3 regions of the Mesorhizobium sp. IMUNJ 23033 genome follow, and region 3 is predicted to be linked to each of the others. Evidence: predicted binding sites of a transcription regulator. Region 3 holds the regulator's gene; each other region holds the start of a gene.
What was found. The regulator LexA, encoded in region 3, represses DNA repair genes until DNA is damaged. The targets are predictions, from matches to a motif close to TGTTCNNNNTGTGTTCNG.
Positions count from the first base shown of each region.

Region 1: recA (recombinase RecA) is a predicted target of LexA. The motif match lies at 4,307-4,324, and genes of this name have one in related genera.
Region 2: ruvC (crossover junction endodeoxyribonuclease RuvC) is a predicted target of LexA. The motif match lies at 1,283-1,300, and genes of this name have one in related genera.

Region 1 covers NZ_JBJACT010000041.1:34,675-40,917, reverse strand. The annotation lists gene ACFX5Q_RS31115 (glutathione S-transferase family protein) at 1-63, shown strand, start outside; gene ACFX5Q_RS31110 (hypothetical protein) at 99-221, opposite strand; gene alaS (alanine--tRNA ligase) at 232-2,898, opposite strand; gene recA (recombinase RecA) at 3,148-4,248, opposite strand; gene ACFX5Q_RS31095 (carbohydrate kinase family protein) at 4,531-5,475, shown strand; gene ACFX5Q_RS31090 (pseudouridine-5'-phosphate glycosidase) at 5,512-6,243, shown strand, end outside.
Region 2 covers NZ_JBJACT010000030.1:79,981-86,223, forward strand. The annotation lists gene ACFX5Q_RS27215 (DUF2269 family protein) at 1-154, opposite strand, end outside; gene ACFX5Q_RS27220 (DUF1465 family protein) at 688-1,218, shown strand; gene ruvC (crossover junction endodeoxyribonuclease RuvC) at 1,342-1,851, shown strand; gene ruvA (Holliday junction branch migration protein RuvA) at 1,879-2,499, shown strand; gene ruvB (Holliday junction branch migration DNA helicase RuvB) at 2,543-3,580, shown strand; gene ACFX5Q_RS27240 (metallophosphoesterase) at 3,724-4,626, shown strand; gene ACFX5Q_RS27245 (glycoside hydrolase family 5 protein) at 4,649-5,899, opposite strand; gene ybgC (tol-pal system-associated acyl-CoA thioesterase) at 5,952-6,243, shown strand, end outside.
Region 3 covers NZ_JBJACT010000005.1:143,279-149,521, forward strand. The annotation lists gene glp (gephyrin-like molybdotransferase Glp) at 1-613, shown strand, start outside; gene ACFX5Q_RS07885 (alpha/beta hydrolase) at 622-1,452, opposite strand; gene kynU (kynureninase) at 1,482-2,729, opposite strand; gene lexA (transcriptional repressor LexA) at 3,186-3,926, shown strand; gene ACFX5Q_RS07900 (ComEC/Rec2 family competence protein) at 3,920-6,243, opposite strand, start outside.

The sequences.
Region 1 (6,243 bases), on a different contig from region 3:
AGGGATTGGTGGGCCCGCATCGCCGGGCGCGCGAGCTTCGTCAGGACCGAAAAGGCCGATTGAGCCGCCGCAAACCGGGCCCAGCAGAAGGCAATGGGCTAGAATCCTATCTCGGGCCGGGTGACCATCAGCCTGAGTATGGCGAGCACCGCGGCGAAAGCCGGAAAGCCGGAAAGGGCTTCCCCGGTCAGACCATAGCCGCCGAGAACGAGGACCTTCATGTGGTGGCTTTCAGGCGGCCTCGAGCGCCGCCCTTACCGCTGCAATCGCATCGCCGGCCTTCGAGGCATCGGGGCCGCCGGCCTGGGCCATGTCCGGGCGACCGCCGCCGCCCTGCCCGCCCAACGCGGCGGACGCGACGCGCACCAGGTCGACGGCGCTGAAGCGGCTGAGCAAATCGTCGGTCACGGCGACCACGACGCTGGCCTTGTTGTCCTCACCGGCGCCGACGAAGACGACGACGCCGGAACCGAGCGACGACTTGCCGGCATCGGCCAGCGGCTTCAGATCCTTCGGCGCCACGCCGGAGACGGCCTTGCCGAGGAAGCCGACGCCGGCAACGGTCTCGTTCTCGGCCGGCGCACCGGCAGCGGCACCACCGCCCAGCGCCAGTTTCTTGCGCGCTTCGGTCAGTTCCTTCTCGAGCTTCTTGCGCTCGTCGAGCAGCGCCTCGACGCGCGCCGGCACGTCGGCCGGCGAGATCTTCAGCGTCGCGGCAACCGTCTTCAGCCGCCTGTCCTGCTCGTCGAGATGTTTCCTGGCGGCCTCTCCGGTCAGCGCCTCGATGCGGCGCACGCCGGCAGCCACCGCGCTGTCCGAAACGACGCGCACCAGGCCGATGTCGCCGGTCGCCCTGACATGCGTGCCGCCGCAGAGCTCGACCGAATAGGGCCGGTTGGTCTTGGCGCCATGCAGGCCGGTGCCCATCGACACGACGCGCACCTCATCGCCGTATTTCTCGCCGAACAGCGCCATGGCGCCCTCGGCAATGGCGTCGTCGACCGACATCAGGCGCGTGGTCACCGGGCTGTTCTGCACGACGATCTCGTTTGCCATGCGCTCGACCTCTTCGAGATCCTCGGGCGAAATGGGCTTGTTGTGCGAGATGTCGAAGCGCAGGCGCTCGGGCGCGACCAGCGAGCCCTTCTGCGCGACATGCGTACCCAGCACCTCGCGCAGCGCCTCATGGATCAGATGCGTCGCGGAGTGGTTGGCGCGCAGCCTGGTGCGGCGCGCATGATCGACCTTCAGCTCGACGGCAGCGCCGGTCTTGACCGTGCCGCTGGCCACCTTGCCGAGATGCACGAAAAGCCCGTCGGCCTTCTTCTGCGTGTCTGATATCTCGATCGAGAACCCTTCGCCTGATATGACGCCGGTGTCGCCCATCTGGCCGCCGGACTCACCGTAGAACGGCGTCTGGTTGACGACCACGGCAACCGCGTCACCCTTGTTCGCGCTGTCGACGGTCTTACCGTCGCTGACCAGCGCCAGGATGAGGCCTTCCGCCTGCTCGGTCTCGTAGCCAAGGAACTCGGTGGCGCCGGTCTTCTCACGCACCGCAAACCAGACGGTCTCGGTAGCAGCGTCGCCGGAACCGGCCCAGCTCTTGCGCGCCTCGGCCTTCTGCCGCTCCATCGCATCGGTGAAGCCGGCAAGATCGACCGAAATGCTGCGCTGGCGCAACGCGTCCTGCGTCAGGTCGAGCGGGAAGCCGTAGGTATCGTAGAGCTTGAAGGCCGTCTCACCATCCAGCATATCGCCTGAGCCGAGCGTTTCCGTAGCGTCCGAAAGCAGGCCGAGGCCGCGTGCCAGCGTCTTGCGAAAGCGGGTCTCTTCCAGCTTCAGCGTTTCGGTGATGAGCGCTTCGCCGCGCCCGAGCTCCGGATAGGCCTGGGCCATCTCACGGACCAGCGCCGGCACCAGCTTCCACATCAGCGGTTCGTTCGCGCCGAGCAGCTGCGCATGGCGCATGGCGCGGCGCATGATGCGACGCAGCACATAGCCGCGGCCTTCATTGGACGGCAGCACCCCGTCGGCCACCAGGAAGCAGGAGGACCGCAGATGGTCGGCGATGACGCGGTACGAGCCGACAGTGTCGGCATCCGGGCCGCGGCCGAGCGCGGACGACGCTGCATCGATCAGATGACGGAACAGGTCGGTTTCAAAAACGCTTTCCACACCTTGCAGGATGGAGGCCATGCGCTCCAGACCCATGCCGGTGTCGATCGACGGTCGCGGCAGATCGATGCGCTCGTCCTTGGTCACCTGTTCATACTGCATGAACACCAGGTTCCAGAATTCGAGGAAGCGGTCGCCATCCTCCTCCGGGGTGCCGGGAGGACCGCCCCAGATGTGCTCGCCACGGTCGATGAAGATCTCCGAGCACGGACCGCACGGTCCGGTGTCGCCCATCGCCCAGAAATTGTCGGAGGTCGGGATGCGGATGATGCGATCGTCCGAGAAGCCGGCGATCTTTTTCCAGTAGCCGGCGGCTTCGTCGTCGGTGTGATAGACGGTGACCAGCAGCTTGTCCTTGTTCAGCCCGAACTCTTTGGTGATCAGGTTCCAGGCAAGCTCGATGGCGCGCTCCTTGAAATAGTCGCCGAAGGAGAAATTGCCGAGCATCTCGAAGAAGGTCAGGTGCCGCGCCGTGTAGCCGACATTGTCGAGATCGTTGTGCTTGCCGCCGGCGCGCACGCTCTTCTGCGCGGTCGTGGCACGCGAATAGGGCCGCTTCTCCAGGCCGGTGAAGACGTTCTTGAACTGCACCATGCCGGCATTGGTGAACATCAATGTCGGGTCGTTGCGCGGCACCAGCGGGCTCGAAGCCACGACCTCGTGGCCCTCCTTGCGGAAATAGTCGAGAAATGTCGACCGGATCTCGTTCACGCCACTCATGAGTGCTGCCTTTTTCGCGAAAACCGCCGGCAACCCGGCGGAAACTGGTCTCTGCTTTTCAGAAGATGCACTGGCCTTTTAGCGGGCACGCTCCACCCTGTCTAGAAACAGGGAATTGGGCCAATCCATGCCGCCCAAAAACAAAAACCGCCGGCTCGAGGCCGGCGGTTTGGAACGCGATACTGTAGAACTCGGTTACTTAAGCATCGGATAATAGACTAAATTTATGGCCGAACTCTGGCCGCTGCCTTACATGGCGCCGGATTCCTCCTCGAAGCCGTCGTCTTCGCCGCGCTCAGGGCCGCCATTTTCGAGGAATTTCTCGGCGATCAGCCCGGCATTCTGCCTGAGCGCCAGTTCAATCTCACGCGCCGTGTCGGGATTGTCGCGCAGGAACAGCTTTGCGTTCTCGCGGCCCTGGCCGAGGCGCTGCGAATTGTAGGAGAACCAGGCACCGGACTTCTCGACCACGCCGGCCTTGACGCCGAGGTCGACCAGTTCGCCGGTCTTGGACACGCCCTCGCCATACATGATGTCGAACTCGACCACCTTGAAGGGCGGCGCCAGCTTGTTCTTGACCACCTTGACGCGGGTCTGGTTGCCGACGACCTCGTCACGGTCCTTGACCGAGCCAATGCGGCGGATGTCGAGACGGACCGAGGCGTAGAATTTCAGCGCGTTGCCGCCGGTCGTGGTTTCGGGCGAGCCGAACATGACGCCGATCTTCATGCGTATCTGGTTGATGAAGATGACCATGGTGTTGGAGCGCGAAATCGAAGCGGTCAGCTTGCGCAGCGCCTGGCTCATCAGGCGGGCCTGCAGGCCGGGCAGCGAATCGCCCATCTCGCCCTCGATTTCGGCGCGCGGCGTCAGTGCCGCAACCGAATCGACGACCAGCACGTCGATGGCGCCGGAACGAACCAGCGTGTCGCAGATTTCCAGCGCCTGCTCACCGGTGTCGGGCTGCGAGATCAGCAGGTTTTCGAGATCGACGCCGAGCTTGCGGGCATAGACCGGGTCGAGCGCATGCTCGGCATCGACGAAGGCGCAGATGCCGCCCTTCTTCTGGGCTTCGGCCACTGTGTGCAGCGCCAGCGTCGTCTTGCCGGAGCTTTCCGGCCCGTAGATCTCGACGATGCGGCCGCGCGGCAGGCCACCAACGCCAAGCGCGATGTCGAGGCCAAGCGATCCCGTCGGCACCGTTTCGATCTCGACGACCTGCTCATTGGCACCAAGGCGCATGATCGAGCCCTTGCCGAAAGCGCGCTCGATCTGCGACAGCGCCGCATCCAGGGCCTTTGATTTGTCCACTGCCTTATCCTCTACAAGCCGCAAAGTATTCTGAGCCATGATACATCACCCCTTGGTCGTCAATGAAGGCCGGACAATCCGTAATCCCTGCCCTATTTGTACCTTTTTTGTTCTCGTTTGGCAAGGGGTATCAACCATCTGAAAAACAATCGATATCCGGATTTGTTCTTTTTTTGTCTCATCCCTTCGTTCCATGAACCATCCCGCATCCGATCAGGCGGTCCGATTGTTTTGATCCGCCGAATCGCTGCCTTGCCTGCGAAGCTCAGCCGCACAGCCTAGCGCTTGTGCGGCTGGAATAACAAAGGTCATATCGCCCGCATGATGAAATCCTCAAAGATACTGGCCGTGGGCGGCGCCCATATCGATCGGCGCGGCCAGGTAGCAGGCCCTTACGTGCCGGCCGCGTCTAACCCCGGCACGATGCGCGAGGATGTCGGCGGTGGCGTCTTCAATGCGCTGCGCAGCCTGGTGCGGCGCGGCGTTTCGGCATCGCTGCTTTCGCTGCGCGGCGGCGACGCTTCGGGCGAGACGGTGTCGCGTGCCATCGCCGCCTCTGGGATCACCGACCTGTCGGCGGTGTTCCTCGACCGCACCACGCCGAGCTATACGGCGCTGATCGACCGTGACGGCGAGCTGATCGTCGGCTTTGCCGACATGGCGCTGTACGATCTTGCCTTCGCCAAGCAGATCCGCCGCGCCAAGGTGCGTGAAGTGGTCGCCGCCGCCGACGCGATCCTGTGCGACGCCAATCTGCCGACCGCGGCACTCGAGCGGCTGGTGGCGCTGGCCGGCGTCAGGCCGGTGTTCGCCATTGCCATCTCGCCAGCCAAGGTGGTGCGGCTGATGCCGGTGCTCAGCAGCCTGGCCCTGCTGTTCATGAACCGGCGCGAGGCTGTCGCGCTGGCCGTGGTAGACGCCGATGCCTCCGAGCAAGGCCTGGTCGACGGGTTGCGGCGCGCTGGTCTGAAAAGCGGCGTGGTGACGGCGGGCGGCGCGCCGGTGCTGGGCTTCGACGGAGACGGGCTTTTCGCCGTCGTGCCCCCTGCCCCCCGACAAATCGCCGACGTCACCGGCGCCGGCGATGCGCTGGCGGGCGCGACGATTGCCGCCCTGCTGCGCGGATTGTCGCTGCGCGCCGCGCTTCGGGAAGGTGTCGCCGCCGCGATGCTTGCCATCGAGAGCAGCGACGCCGTGCCGGGCTTCACGGCGGCGAGCTTTGCCGAGGCGCTGGCCCTTGTGCCGCAGCCGCGGGAAGTGGCATGAGGTCGGCCAGTTCAGCTTGCTAGATCGGAGACGGAAATGACGCCGGAAACCGCCCGCCCCTTCATCGACATCCACAAGCCGGTGGCTGAGGCGCTGGCCGCGGGTCGTCCGGTGGTGGCGCTGGAAAGCACCATCATCACCCATGGCATGCCCTATCCCGACAATGGCGCCATGGCGGCCAATGTCGAGAAGATAATCCTGGACAATGGCGCGGTGCCGGCGACGATCGCCGTGGTTTCCGGCCGCATCAAGATCGGGTTGTCAGACGGCGAGCGCGAATCGCTGGCCATGACGGGTGACGCCATGAAGCTGTCGCGCGCCGATCTCGGCTTTGCGGTGGCGCAAGCGCGCACCGGCGGCACCACGGTCGCCGCCACCATGATCGCCGCTCATATGGCCGGGATAAAGGTGTTCGCCACCGGCGGCATCGGCGGCGTCCACAAGGGCGCGGAAAAGAGCTTCGACATCTCCGCCGATCTCGACGAGCTGGCACGCACGCCGGTCATCGTCGTCTCGGCCGGCGCCAAAGCGATCCTCGACATCGAAAAGACGCTGGAGGTTCTGGAGACGCGCGGCGTGCCGGTCATCGGCCATGGCTGCGAGACGATGCCCGCCTTCTGGTCCAGACATTCGCCGTTCCGGGCGCCGCTCACCTTGCATGCGCCGGAGGACATCGCGCATTTTTACCGGACGCGGCAGGCGCTGGGATTGAGCGGCGGCATATTGATCGCCAATCCGGTGCCGGAAGACCAGGAAATCCCGGCCGAC
Region 2 (6,243 bases), on a different contig from region 3:
CCAGCTGGCCGCTGGCGCGCATCGCCTGAAGCTTGTCTTCGATGTTGCCGGCGCGCTCGGCAAGCACGCCAAGCAGGAACAGTACGAAACCGCCGCCGACCCACAGGGTGGCCGAGACGATGTGGAGGAATTTGACGATCGAATACCAGTCCATGGATCTCTCCCTTGGATATCCCAAATGATTGCAGGCGGCGCGGCCGCCCCGGTTCGGAGGAGCGGACGTTTAGCGTGGCGGCTGTTTCGGAACGATGTCGGGAGGGAGACCGGCTTGTATCAACGATGCGCACGCCGCCCGATCGGGCCCGTTTGTCCACGGGCGCGGCGATGCCCGCCCTGTCCCGAAGCGGTACAGATTTGCGGCACGATGAGAATTTTTCCGGCGCCGTTAAGGGTTCATTAAGCTTTACGGGCGTTTACTATGCGCATCCAGTGATCTGGATTCTTACCGAGTGGTTGGAGCCACTTTGTTTGACGCCTCCCTGTTAAACTCCTGAGAGCCGCCTTATCCGCGGCTCTTTTTTTGTCCGCGGCCCGCTTTGGCCAGGCCGGCTCCGCCGTTAACCCTTCGTTAAACATGTGCTTGCCTTCACCGGCGGCGAAGCGCATTTTCAAGCTTCAGTCATTTAGGGTTCAGGGCGTGACGGCATACGATGCCGAATCGGCTTGCGGCAGTGCAGGGGCGTAGCGATGAACGAGCCTTCCATGGGGAGCGCGAAAACCATCAAATTGGCGGAGCGCCGGGTTTTCTCCCAGTCCTTCAAGCCACTCTACCAGGAGGGCATGGGCCTGGTCGAGCAGGCAGCCGAGTATCTCGACGGCAAGGGCCGCGCCGAGGCCAAGAAGCTGTCGAGGACGGCTGCGACCCTCTATGCGGCCGAATCGATGCGGCTGACCACCAGGCTGATGCAGGTCGCTTCCTGGCTGCTTCTGCAGCGGGCGGCCAATTCCGGCGAGATGACCCGCGACCAGGTCGCGTCCGAAAAGTCCAAGGTGCGTCTCGACACCGCTTCCGCGCATGACGAAGCGATCGGCTGGGCCGAATTGCCGGCGGATTTTCTCGACCTCGTCACGCGCTCGCTGCGCCTGCAGGCGCTGGTGCGACGCATGGACGAGGAGATCTACGGCAACGCCTTCACTGATGCGCCGCCGGCGGTCCGCCGCGCCAATCCGGTTTCCGACCAGATCAGCTTGCTGAACACGGCGTTTGCCCGCGGCTGAAAAGCCGCGGCATCTCTCCCAACAGGGCGAACTCTCAAGCAGCCAGTGAGTTGCTGTGCGGCATCGTTTCTGGTTTGTTCACATTTCACTGGCATCGCTTGCCGCCAAGGGTAAAGTTGGCGGATGGGGGAAGCGATTCGCATCATCGGTATCGATCCGGGGCTCAGGCGCACCGGCTGGGGCATCGTCGAGAGCCTCGGCAATTCCCTGCGCTTCGTCGGCTCCGGCACCGTGCGTTCCGACGACAAGGCGGCGCTGGCGGTGCGGCTCTGCCAGCTGCATGACGGACTGGCCGAGGTGCTGCACGCGGCCATGCCGCACGAGGCCGCGGTCGAGCAGACTTTCGTCAACAAGGATGCAACGGCGACGCTGAAGCTTGGCCAGGCGCGCGGCATCGCCATGCTGGTGCCGGCGCGCGCCGGGCTGGTCGTTGCCGAATATGCGCCCAACGCTGTCAAAAAGGCGGTGATCGGTGTCGGCCATGGCGACAAGAAGCAGATCCATATGATGGTCAAGGTGCTGATGCCGAAGGCGACTTTCGACACCGACGACGCGGCCGACGCGCTGGCCATCGCCATCTGCCACGCGCATCACCGGCAGAGCGTCGCCTACCGGATGGCGGCGCTCGTATGAGGGGGCACGTATGATCGGCAAGCTCAAATGATCGGCAAGCTCAAGGGCACGCTGGACGAGATCGAAGAGGATTTCTGCCTCGTCGACGTGCATGGCGTCGGCTACGTCGCCTACTGCTCGGCGCGCACACTTGCCGCGTTGCCGGCGCCCGGCGAGGCTGTGGTGCTGTTCATCGAGACCTATGTACGCGAGGACATGATCCGGCTCTACGGCTTCCAGTCGGTGCTGGAGCGCGAATGGTTTCGGCTCTTGATGAACAATGTGCAGGGCGTCGGCGCCAAGGTGGCACTGGCCATCCTGTCGACGCTGGCGCCGGCCGATCTCGCCAATGCGATCGCGCTGCGCGATATCGCGATGGTCTCCCGCGCGCCGGGCGTCGGCAAGAAGGTGGCTGAGCGCATCGTCACCGAACTGAAGAACAAGGCGCCGGCCTATGCGGGTGCTGCCTCCGGCACCATCGGCCTCAAGCAGGAGCTCGGCGAGGGCGTCGCACCGGCGCCGATCACCGATGCCGTCTCGGCGCTGGTCAATCTCGGTTATTCGCGCGACATCGCTGCCAATGCGGTGTCGGCGGCGTTGAAGACGGCCGGCGAGGGCGCCGATGCCTCGAAGCTCATTCGATTTGGGCTGAAGGAACTGGCGCGGTGAGGCGTCGCTTGTTCCGTTCTCTGCCCTGTGCAAGGAAGGCAGCATGAGCCTTTCGCCCCGCCTGATTGCGCCCGACAAACGCGGCGAGGATGCCGAGCAGACCTTGCGGCCACAGACGCTTGACGACTTCGTCGGCCAGGCGGCGGTACGGGCCAACCTCAAGGTCTTCGTCGACGCCGCCAAGGGGCGCGGCGAGGCGCTCGACCATGTGCTGTTCGTCGGTCCGCCGGGTCTTGGCAAGACGACGCTGGCGCAGATCATGGCGCGCGAACTCGGCGTCAACTTCCGTTCGACCTCCGGCCCGGTCATCGCCAAGGCCGGCGATCTGGCGGCGCTGCTCACCAATCTCGAAGACCGCGACGTGCTGTTCATCGACGAGATCCACCGGCTCAATCCGGCGGTCGAGGAAATCCTCTATCCGGCGATGGAGGATTTCCAGCTCGACCTGATCATCGGCGAAGGGCCGGCGGCGCGTTCGGTCAAGATCGACCTTGCCCGCTTCACGCTTGTCGCCGCCACCACGCGGCTCGGCCTGTTGACCAATCCGCTGCGCGACCGTTTCGGCATTCCGGTCCGGCTCAATTTCTACACGGTCGAGGAACTGGAACAGATCGTGCGGCGCGGCGCCCGGATTCTCTCGATGCCACTGGGCGACGATGGCGCGCTTGAGATAGCGCGGCGCGCGCGCGGCACGCCGCGTATCGCCGGCCGACTGCTGCGCCGGGTGCGCGATTTTGCATCGGTCGCCGGTGACGGCCACGTCGACCGCAGGATCGCCGACGAGGCGCTGACCAGGCTGGAGGTCGATGCGCTCGGCCTCGATGCGCTTGACCGCCGCTATCTGTCGATGATCGCGCGCAATTTCGGCGGTGGGCCGGTCGGCATAGAGACCATCGCCGCGGGACTCTCCGAGCCGCGCGATGCCATCGAGGACATCATCGAGCCTTATCTCATTCAGCAGGGCTTCATCCAGCGCACGCCGCGCGGCCGGGTGCTGACGGCCAATGCCTGGCGCCATCTCGGCCTCGACGCACCGAAGGATCTGGCGCAGCAGCAGATCAGCCTGTTCCAGGAAGAGTAACGGAGATTTGTTCTTCGGTTGCCCGAGGGACGGCTTTTCTGCGCAAAATCTCCTCGCCTCCGCCAGCGCGAAGGCGCAATTGCCCGCTTCATGGCAAGTCTTGCTCAATGGACTTGCCATCCCAAAGAGGCCGGGGCTCATCGATGATCACCAGACGTGGCTTCCTGCGCCTCATCGGCGGCTCGTTCCTGTCGATGGTGTCGCTTGGCGCCTATGCAGTCGGCATCGAGCCGATGCTGCTGACGCATGTGAAGCGCTATTCGCTGACACCGCCGCATTGGCCGGCGGGTCTCAAGCTGCGCGTCGTTGCACTGGCCGACATCCATGCCTGCCGTCCCTGGATGACGCCCGAGCGGATTGCCTCGCTCGCCGCCGAGGCGAACGCCTTGCAGCCGGACCTGATCGTCCTGCTTGGCGACTATATTGCTGGCATGCGCCTGGTGACGGACCAGGTGACTGAACCGGAATGGGCCTCGGCTCTGTCAGGTCTCATGGCACCGCTCGGTGTCTTGTCGATCCTCGGCAATCACGACTGGTGGCACGATCATGCCGCGCAAAAGGCCGGAGCCGGACCGACGGTGGCGCGCAGGGCGCTTGAGGCCGTCGGCATTCCGGTACTGGAGAACGATGTCGTGCGCTTGGAAAAGGACGGACACGGCTTCTGGCTTGCCGGACTTGCCGACCAGCTTGCCTTGCGGCCGGGCGTAGAGTGGGGCCGGATTGGCTTCAAAGGCCTGGACGATCTCGACGGCACGCTGGCCAAGGTAAGCGACAGCGCGCCCGTCATCCTGCTGGCGCATGAGCCGGACATATTTCCGAAGGTGCCGTCGCGGGTTTCGCTGACCCTGTCCGGCCACACCCATGGCGGGCAGGTGCGGCTGTTCGGCTATTCGCCGGTCGTGCCGTCACGGTTCGGCAATCGCTACGCCTATGGCCACGTCGTGGAACATGACAGCAACCTGATCGTATCCGGCGGGCTCGGCTTCAGCATCATGCCGGTGCGTTTTGGAATGCGCCCGGAGATACTGCAGATCGATTTGGGTTAATTCCTCAATCCCGCCCGGCGTCTTAGTGAAGCGACCGGATCGCATCCATCACTTCAGGCTCGGCCTTGTCGCCATCGAAGGCATCGACGATGCCGAAGGCGCCGCCGAAACTCCACACCGACCAGGAAAAGCCGTGCGCTTCGGCGCGCGCGATCATGTCCCTGACATAGGCTGCGCGGTCATCACCAGGCATCACATAGGAATTGCCGTATTCCTGGCGAATCATGCCGAACTCACCCAGCGTGATGTTTTCCGGCTTGATGCCGTTGGCCTTGGCCCAACCTTCCACCGTCTTGAATGGTGCATCCATCAGCCCAAGCAGCTTTTCGTCCGTGTCCATACTGGCGACCTGCTCGTCGAGATAGGCAAGCATGCCGTTCTGTCGCGTCCATGGCGCTTCGGCCCTGATCCGGGCGCGGATCGTATCCAGCGCCACATCGAGCTGAGCGTGCGGCACCGCGGTCAGCGGAAAGGGCAGACCGGTGACATAGCGGATGAAATCGCCGGCCCAGGTCGCGCCCTGATGGGTGAGCAGGAACGGATCATAAGAATGGAAGGTCCAGATGATGTTGTCGTCGGCGATCATCTTCGGATCGATCTTCGCCAGCGAGGCGGCGTTAGAATAGCAGGCCCCGGTCAGGATCAGGGTGAGTTTGGTCGCCGAGGAGCGCGCCGCCGCGAACAGCTTCAGCTGCCGGTCGGGCCACAGGCTGGTGCCGTCGCCGTCACAGTCGACGATCGGCTCGTTCATCGGCTCGAAAGCGACCTGGTGCGGATCCTCGGCGGCAAGCGTGCGCGCCATCTTGCGCACCATCTCGACATAACCTTCGAAGATCTCGGGATTGTCCATCACCTGGCCCATGCCGATCTTGCGGCTGCCGCCGGACGGGATCAGGTGCATGTCGACGATGACCTTCAGCCCGGCACGGTTGATCATGCGCACCGAGTCCAGCACGCTGGCATAGAGGTCGTCGCGCAGCGCCACCGTCTCGGCGGAGAGGAACGGCGAGGGGTCGACCGGCATGCGCAGGAAATCGAAACCGGCATCCTTCAGCGCCTTGAGGTCATCGTCTTTGAGGAATTTGCGCCATTCCGGATAGGGCAGGATGGCTTTCGGGTCGTTCCACTTGTCCTCGCCGACCCAGGTCGTCCATTGGTCGAGGTTGAGGCCGCGCTTCATCGAGAAGGTTGCCGCCTGGCCAGGCAGCACCAGGTTGGTCAGCACAAGCAGCATCGCCAGCAAGGTCTTGATCATCGCGCCCAACAGTGCCATCCGGTTCCCGCGCCGCAACACCTGCCTGCTCATGCCCGAAAAGGAAAGCGCTATGGACGATCATGGTGAATCGGCAACGCTTGTGGCCGGGCTTTCCGGCGCGCTGACGGAATTCGGCCACCGGCTGATGGCGCGGGTCTATTATGCCGACACGGATTTCTCCGGCGTCGTCTACCATGCCCGCTATCTCGAATTCTTCGAGCGCGGCCGTTCCGATTATCTCAGGCTTGCCGGCGTCCACCACACCGAGCTGGCCAACGGCAGGCATGGCGAAAAGATCGTCTGGGTGGTCAGGCGCATGGAGATCGATTTCCGCTCGCCCGCCCGGATGGATGACATCCTGA
Region 3 (6,243 bases):
CATCTCGTCCAATGCCTATGGTGTCGCCGCCGCCGCGCAGTCTGTAGGGGCGCGCGCGCTCGACCTCGGCATTGCCGCCGATCGCAAGGAGGCAATTGCCGCGCTGGTGCGGCAGGCGGTCGAGCACGGCGCCGATGTCATCGTTACGCTCGGCGGCGCCTCGGTCGGCGACCACGACCTGATCCACGACGTGCTGACCGGCGAAGGCATGACGCTCGACTTCTGGAAGATCGCCATGCGCCCGGGCAAGCCGCTGATGTTCGGCCGGCTCGGGGAGATATGCTGCATCGGCTTGCCCGGCAATCCAGTCGCCAGCCTCGTCTGCTCGCAACTGTTCCTGAAGCCGCTTCTGGCGCGGCTCGGCGGCCGCCGCTTCCAGCAGGACATACGCGCGGCCCGCCTCGGGACCGCGATGCCGGCCAACGATCTCAGGCAAGACTATGTGCGCGCGGTGGTTCGGGAAGAGGCCGGCGCGCTGGTGGCGACGCCCTTCGGCATCCAGGATTCCTCGATGCTGAGAATGCTCGCCGACGCCAACGGGCTGATCGTGCGCGAGCCGTTTGCGCCTGCCGCTGCAGCGGGTGCCACCTGCAGCGTGCTGATGCTGCGCTGAACCCGTTCCTATTCCGCGATCAGCGTCCGGGTCAGCGGATGCTCCGGGTCTGCAAGACCGTCGATGATGCTGAAATGGTGCCGGTCCGGCTCGACCACCGAGCTGGTCGCAGCGCCGAGGCCGGTCCAGATGTTGGCCAGCAGAGCGCTCTGACGCAGGAACTCGGCGCGCTCGCCACCGCCGACCCAGCAGGTCAGGCGTGCATTGTCCATCGGGCGCAGAAGGGCCGGGCTTTCGGTCAGCGCTTCGGCATCGTCGATCGCCAGCGTCTCGTTCATGGCGGTGCGCATGAGCGGGCGCAGGTCGTGCACACCCGAGATCGACACGACATGGCGTATGCGCCCCGTCACTCCGGGCGACAGAGGCGTGGTTGCGCTCGCCATCCGGCTGGCGAGATGGCCGCCGGCGGAATGTCCGATCAGCATCAGCGGCCCGTCGACCAGCGCCGCCGCCTTGCCGATCGCCGCGCCGACCTCCCTGACGATGCCGGCGATGCGTATCTCGGGACATGGCGTGTAGGAAGGCATCGCCACCGCATAACCGTGGCCTATCGGCCCAGCGGCAAGATGCGACCAGAAACTCTTGTCGAACGCTTTCCAATAGCCGCCGTGCACGAACACAACGAGCCCGTTGGGTGAGGTGCCCGGCAGGAAAAGATCGAGCCGGTTGCGCGGTCTATCGCCGTAGACGATGTCGAGCCGCGCCCTGCCCTCGGCCGAAAGAGCGTCGCGAAAGGCCCGCGCGGGCTCGACCCAAGCGGCCGGCCAGCGATCGCCGCCAGCGATGTTGGCGCCGTTCGTATAGGCGTTGTTCCAGTCGGAAATACGATGTTCGAGCACCTATGCCCTCCCCCTGCTCTCCTTGCCGCTCAGGTGACCGCTGTCTTGACAGCGAAACGTGCGTCCTTCCAGGCGCCGCTGCGCAGGATGTCTGCCAGAACTTCGACAGCGTGCCACACATCGGCGTAGCCGACATAGAGCGGGGTGAAGCCAAAGCGTATGGTCGACGGCGCCCGGAAATCGCCGATCACGCCACGTTCGATAAGCGCCCGCATGATCTGGTAGCCGTGCTCGTGCATGAATGAAATCTGGCTGCCGCGCCTGGCGCTGTCACGGGTGCTTTCGAGCGTGAGACCGTAGGCACCGCATTTTGCCTCGACGAGTTCGATGAACAGATCGGCCTGGGCGATGCTCTTCTTTCTCACGGCCGCCATGTCGACATCGTCCCAGATGGCGAGTGCGCCCTTCAGCGTGCGCATCGACAGGACCGGCTGTGTGCCGCACAGAAAACGGCGGATGCCGGTGCCGGCTGCGTAGGATTGCTCGAAAGCGAAGGGCCGTGCGTGGCTCCACCATCCGCTGAGCGGCTGCTGCACATCGGCATGATGGCGCTCGGCCGCGTAGATGAAGGCCGGAGAACCCGGACCGCCGTTCAGATATTTGTAAGTGCAGCCGACCGCGAAGTCGGCATTGGCCTTATCCAGTTCGACCGGCATGGCGCCCGCGGTGTGGCAGAGATCCCAGACGATCAGCGCCCCCGCGTCATGGGCGATGCGCGTCAGCGCGGTCATGTCTCGCAGTTCGCCTGACTTGTAGTTGACGTGGTTGACCAGCACCACGGCGACATTTTCGTCGATCAGCTCCTCGATCGTCGGCGCGTCGACGCCAGCGAGGCGGAGAACGGTGTTCTTTCGGGTCGAGGCCACGCCTTCAGCCATGTAGAGGTCGGTCGGAAAGCTGTCGCCTTCGGCGACGATGACGGGCCGATCCGGCCGCATGGCCATTGCGGCGTGCAGAACCTTGTAGATGTTGATCGAGGTGGTGTCGCAGACCACCGTTTGGCCGGACGCTGCGCCGATCAGGCGCCCCAGCTGGTCGCCGAGTTCGAGCGGCATGTCGAACCAGCCGGCCGTGTTCCATGCGCGGATGAGGTCCTGCGCCCATTCTTCGGTCGCCGCCTTGCGCAGCGCGTCGAAAGCGGCATGCGAGGCAGCGCCCAGCGAATTGCCGTCGAGATAGATCACCCCTTTGGGCAGGATGAAGCGGTCGCGCAGCGAGCGCAGTGGATCCGCGGCGTCCATCGCCTCGACGGCCGCAAGATCAGGAACTGCGGTCATGATATGTCTGCTCCCCTCCGCAGGACACCGGCACGCAATGACGACACACAGGCCGATCGGTACTTTCTCTCATCACTCGCCATCGCACTGCAAGAACCTGCCTTGATGACTTGTCGGCCCAACGACAACCCTCGACCTTTGCTCAAAGTTGGCATTTTGAGTTCGTTTCGTTCACGGTGCATCGAGCGGGCTGGATGGTCGAACACGGCCCGACCCGGGAATGTCTGCGCCAAATGATTGCCGGTACTGGAGCCTTCCAAGTCGGGCTGAGGCCATAAATGAAAACAAAATCAATGCGATGAAGCCGGACTCTGAGGGAGTTTGACATTCTCTGTCGACCACAACATCGTTTCGGGCACCTTAAGCCATTCATTAAACTTTAAACGGTTGCGGAACACAAATGGAACAGATAGTGTTTGTTCTGGTTTTGTTTTTCTGATTCCGTTGGGGGCCGCGATGCTGACACGCAAACAACATGAACTGCTGATGTTCATCCATGAGCGGCTGAAGGAAAGTGGTATTCCACCATCCTTCGACGAGATGAAGGAGGCGCTCGACCTTGCCTCGAAGTCGGGCATCCACCGGCTGATCACGGCGCTGGAGGAGCGCGGTTTCATTCGTCGGCTACCCAACCGGGCGCGCGCTCTCGAAGTGCTGCGCCTACCCGATTCGATCGCTCCCGGCCTCAATGCGGCGAAAAAGTTCTCGCCGAGCGTCATTCAGGGCAGTCTTGGGCAGGGCGGTCTCGGGCGGCAGATCAAGCCGATGGCATCGTCGCGCACGCCCCAGGCGGGCAACGACGACGATGCGGTCGCGGCAGTGTCCATCCCGGTGATGGGCCGGATCGCGGCCGGTGTGCCGATCGACGCCATCCAGCATCAGACGCACTCGATCTCGGTGCCGCCGGACATGATCATGGGCGGCGAGCACTACGCGCTGGAGGTCAAGGGCGATTCGATGATCGAGGCCGGGATTTTCGACGGCGATACGGTCATCATCCGCAATGCCGATACGGCGAGCCCGGGCGAGATCGTCGTGGCACTGGTCGACGAGGAGGAAGCGACGCTGAAGCGCTTCCGCCGCAAGGGCGCTTCGATCGCGCTGGAAGCCGCAAACCCGGCCTATGAAACCCGCATCTTCGGGCCCGACCGGGTCAAGGTGCAGGGCAAGTTGGTTGGCTTGATCCGGCGCTACTGAGGCGGCGGTGATTGTTTTGGCGGCGGTTTGCTGGCCTGCCTTTCGGGTCTCTTGTAAGACGGCAGGCCCCTCGCCTCGCGCGAAAATCTGCGCTGCTCGTGCCAGGGCCGGTACGGCTGCTCGATCGCGAAGTCTATCTCCGCTGGCGCGATTGCCGATTGCTGGTCGAAGAAGACGGCGGCGCTGCCCAAGCGGGCAAGCTGCCGTTTCTTGACGACAAGGACAAGCGGATTGCGGCAAGGGTCGTAGGCGGTGGCGTCGTTGACGATGATCAGGGTCGCGAAAGCACACGCTCTCCACGCGTCCTTGCGGTCTTCTGCATACGCGATGATGGCGCCGGACGGATGCCGTGCGAGGCACAGACCGGCGCTGCAGTAGAAGGGCGAGCCCGGCGGCAGGTCGGCCGGATCCATGTCGAACCGCGCGTCTCCCTTCTCGAAGGTCTCCGGTACGACAATGGTTTCGGCTTTCAGTGCCCGTTTCCAGTTGTCGGTGGTGAACTCGTTCGATCGCACCCGGTTGATGGCGAGTTCCCCGCCGCCGATCGGCATGACCACCAGATGCGCATCCTCCGAGATCAGGACATCCGGCGTGCGGGTGTCGGAAACCGTCAGCAGGCCGGCGAGCGCGAATGGAACGGCTGCCAGCCTGAGCCATGTCGTCGCCATGGTGGCGATGACCAGCGCGATGGTCACCAGCAGCACCGACTGAATGGAGATCAACCCGACGGCATCGACCGGCGAGCGCTCGGAAATCCATTCCGAGATCGCGATCATCGCCGTCAGCCCTTTGCCCATCAGATAGAGGGAGGGCCAATCGAGCCCGAAAGGCATCAGCAGCGCGCTGATTACGGCCAACAGCATGACGACCGAGACAATCGGCATGACGGCCAGGTTGGCAAACAGGCTGAGCGGCGACACGCGCTGAAAATGCCAGATGGCGAAGAGCGCTGTCGCACCGCCAGCGATGATGGAGGTCATGGCGAGACCGCCCATGCCGAGCAGGAATTTTCGCGTGACGAAGGCGAGCGGCGATCGCCTTGGCGGCGGCGATGTCGCCCTGCCGGCGCGGTAGTCCGACCAGCCGGCATAGGCGCCGACAAGGGCCGCGGTTGCCGCAAACGACATCTGGAAGCTCGGGCCGACCACTTCGTGCGGCGACACCAGGATGACGGCGATGGCCGAGATCGCCAGGTTACGCATGGTCAGCGCCGCGCGGTCGAACAGCACGGCGACCAGCATCACCGCCAGCATGATGAAGCTGCGTTCGGCGGCGACGACGATGCCGGAAAAGACGAGGTAGGCGGCGATGGAAAAGAGCGCTGCGGCGGCCGCATATTTCTTCACCGGCCGGCGCGAAGCGAAATCGGGAAACAGGGCGAAGGCGCCGCGCAGCAGCCCCATGATGGTGCCGGCGACAAGCGCCATGTGCAGGCCGGAAATCGAGATGATGTGGTAGATGCCGGTGCGCCGCATCGCTTCGTTGATCTCATCCGGGATGCCGGCGCGTACGCCGACCATCAGTGCCGCGGCAATCTCACCTTTGGGGCCGCCAATCTGACCGCGAATGTGGTCTGCGATGTTCTCCCGGGCGTTCTCGATCGCGGACGCCAGGCGCGTCGTGGATGGCGCGTCTTCGCCGGCGCCAGTTTTGGAGGCAACAGTCTTCGGATTGCCGAGGAAAAAGCCGCTAGCTCCGATGCCAGAAAAATAGCTGTCGAAGGAAAAGTCGTAGCTGTCCGGCCGCACCGGTCCGGTCGGCGGAAGCAGCCGGGCATAGCCGGTGATCAGGGAACCGGCCGTCATATCCGGAGGAACTTTCCGCGCCGAAAGCCTGACCCGCTCCGGCGCGTAGCGCAGCTTTGGGTGGGCGGTCGAAATCACGTCGATGGTCAGCCTGACGCGGCCGTTTTCCATTTCCTCCAGACTGGCGAGCCGCCCGGTCAGCCGCGTCTGGATCTCGGAGCCGAGCATTTGCGTTCCGGCACGCCAGGTTTCGACCTTGGCGGCGAGCAGGCCGAGTGCGCAGAGCAGCGCCGCCATGAAGCACAAATGCGTCTTCTGCCATGACCGCGAGACCACCGCGCAGGCCGCCATCAAGGTGACCACGGCGACGGGCCTGTAGAAATCGGGTTCCGTCGCCAGCGAGAAATAAAGGATCACCCCGCATGCCAGAAACACCGGCACCAGCAGGAAGCCTATGCCGCGGTCAAGCTCCGTGCCGGCTGCCGCAGCGATGCTTCGGCGGATTGCGGGACCAGAAAGGCGGCGGAGTGATGCGTGGATCCGCCTGACCGGTGCTTTCGTGGGGATAGGCG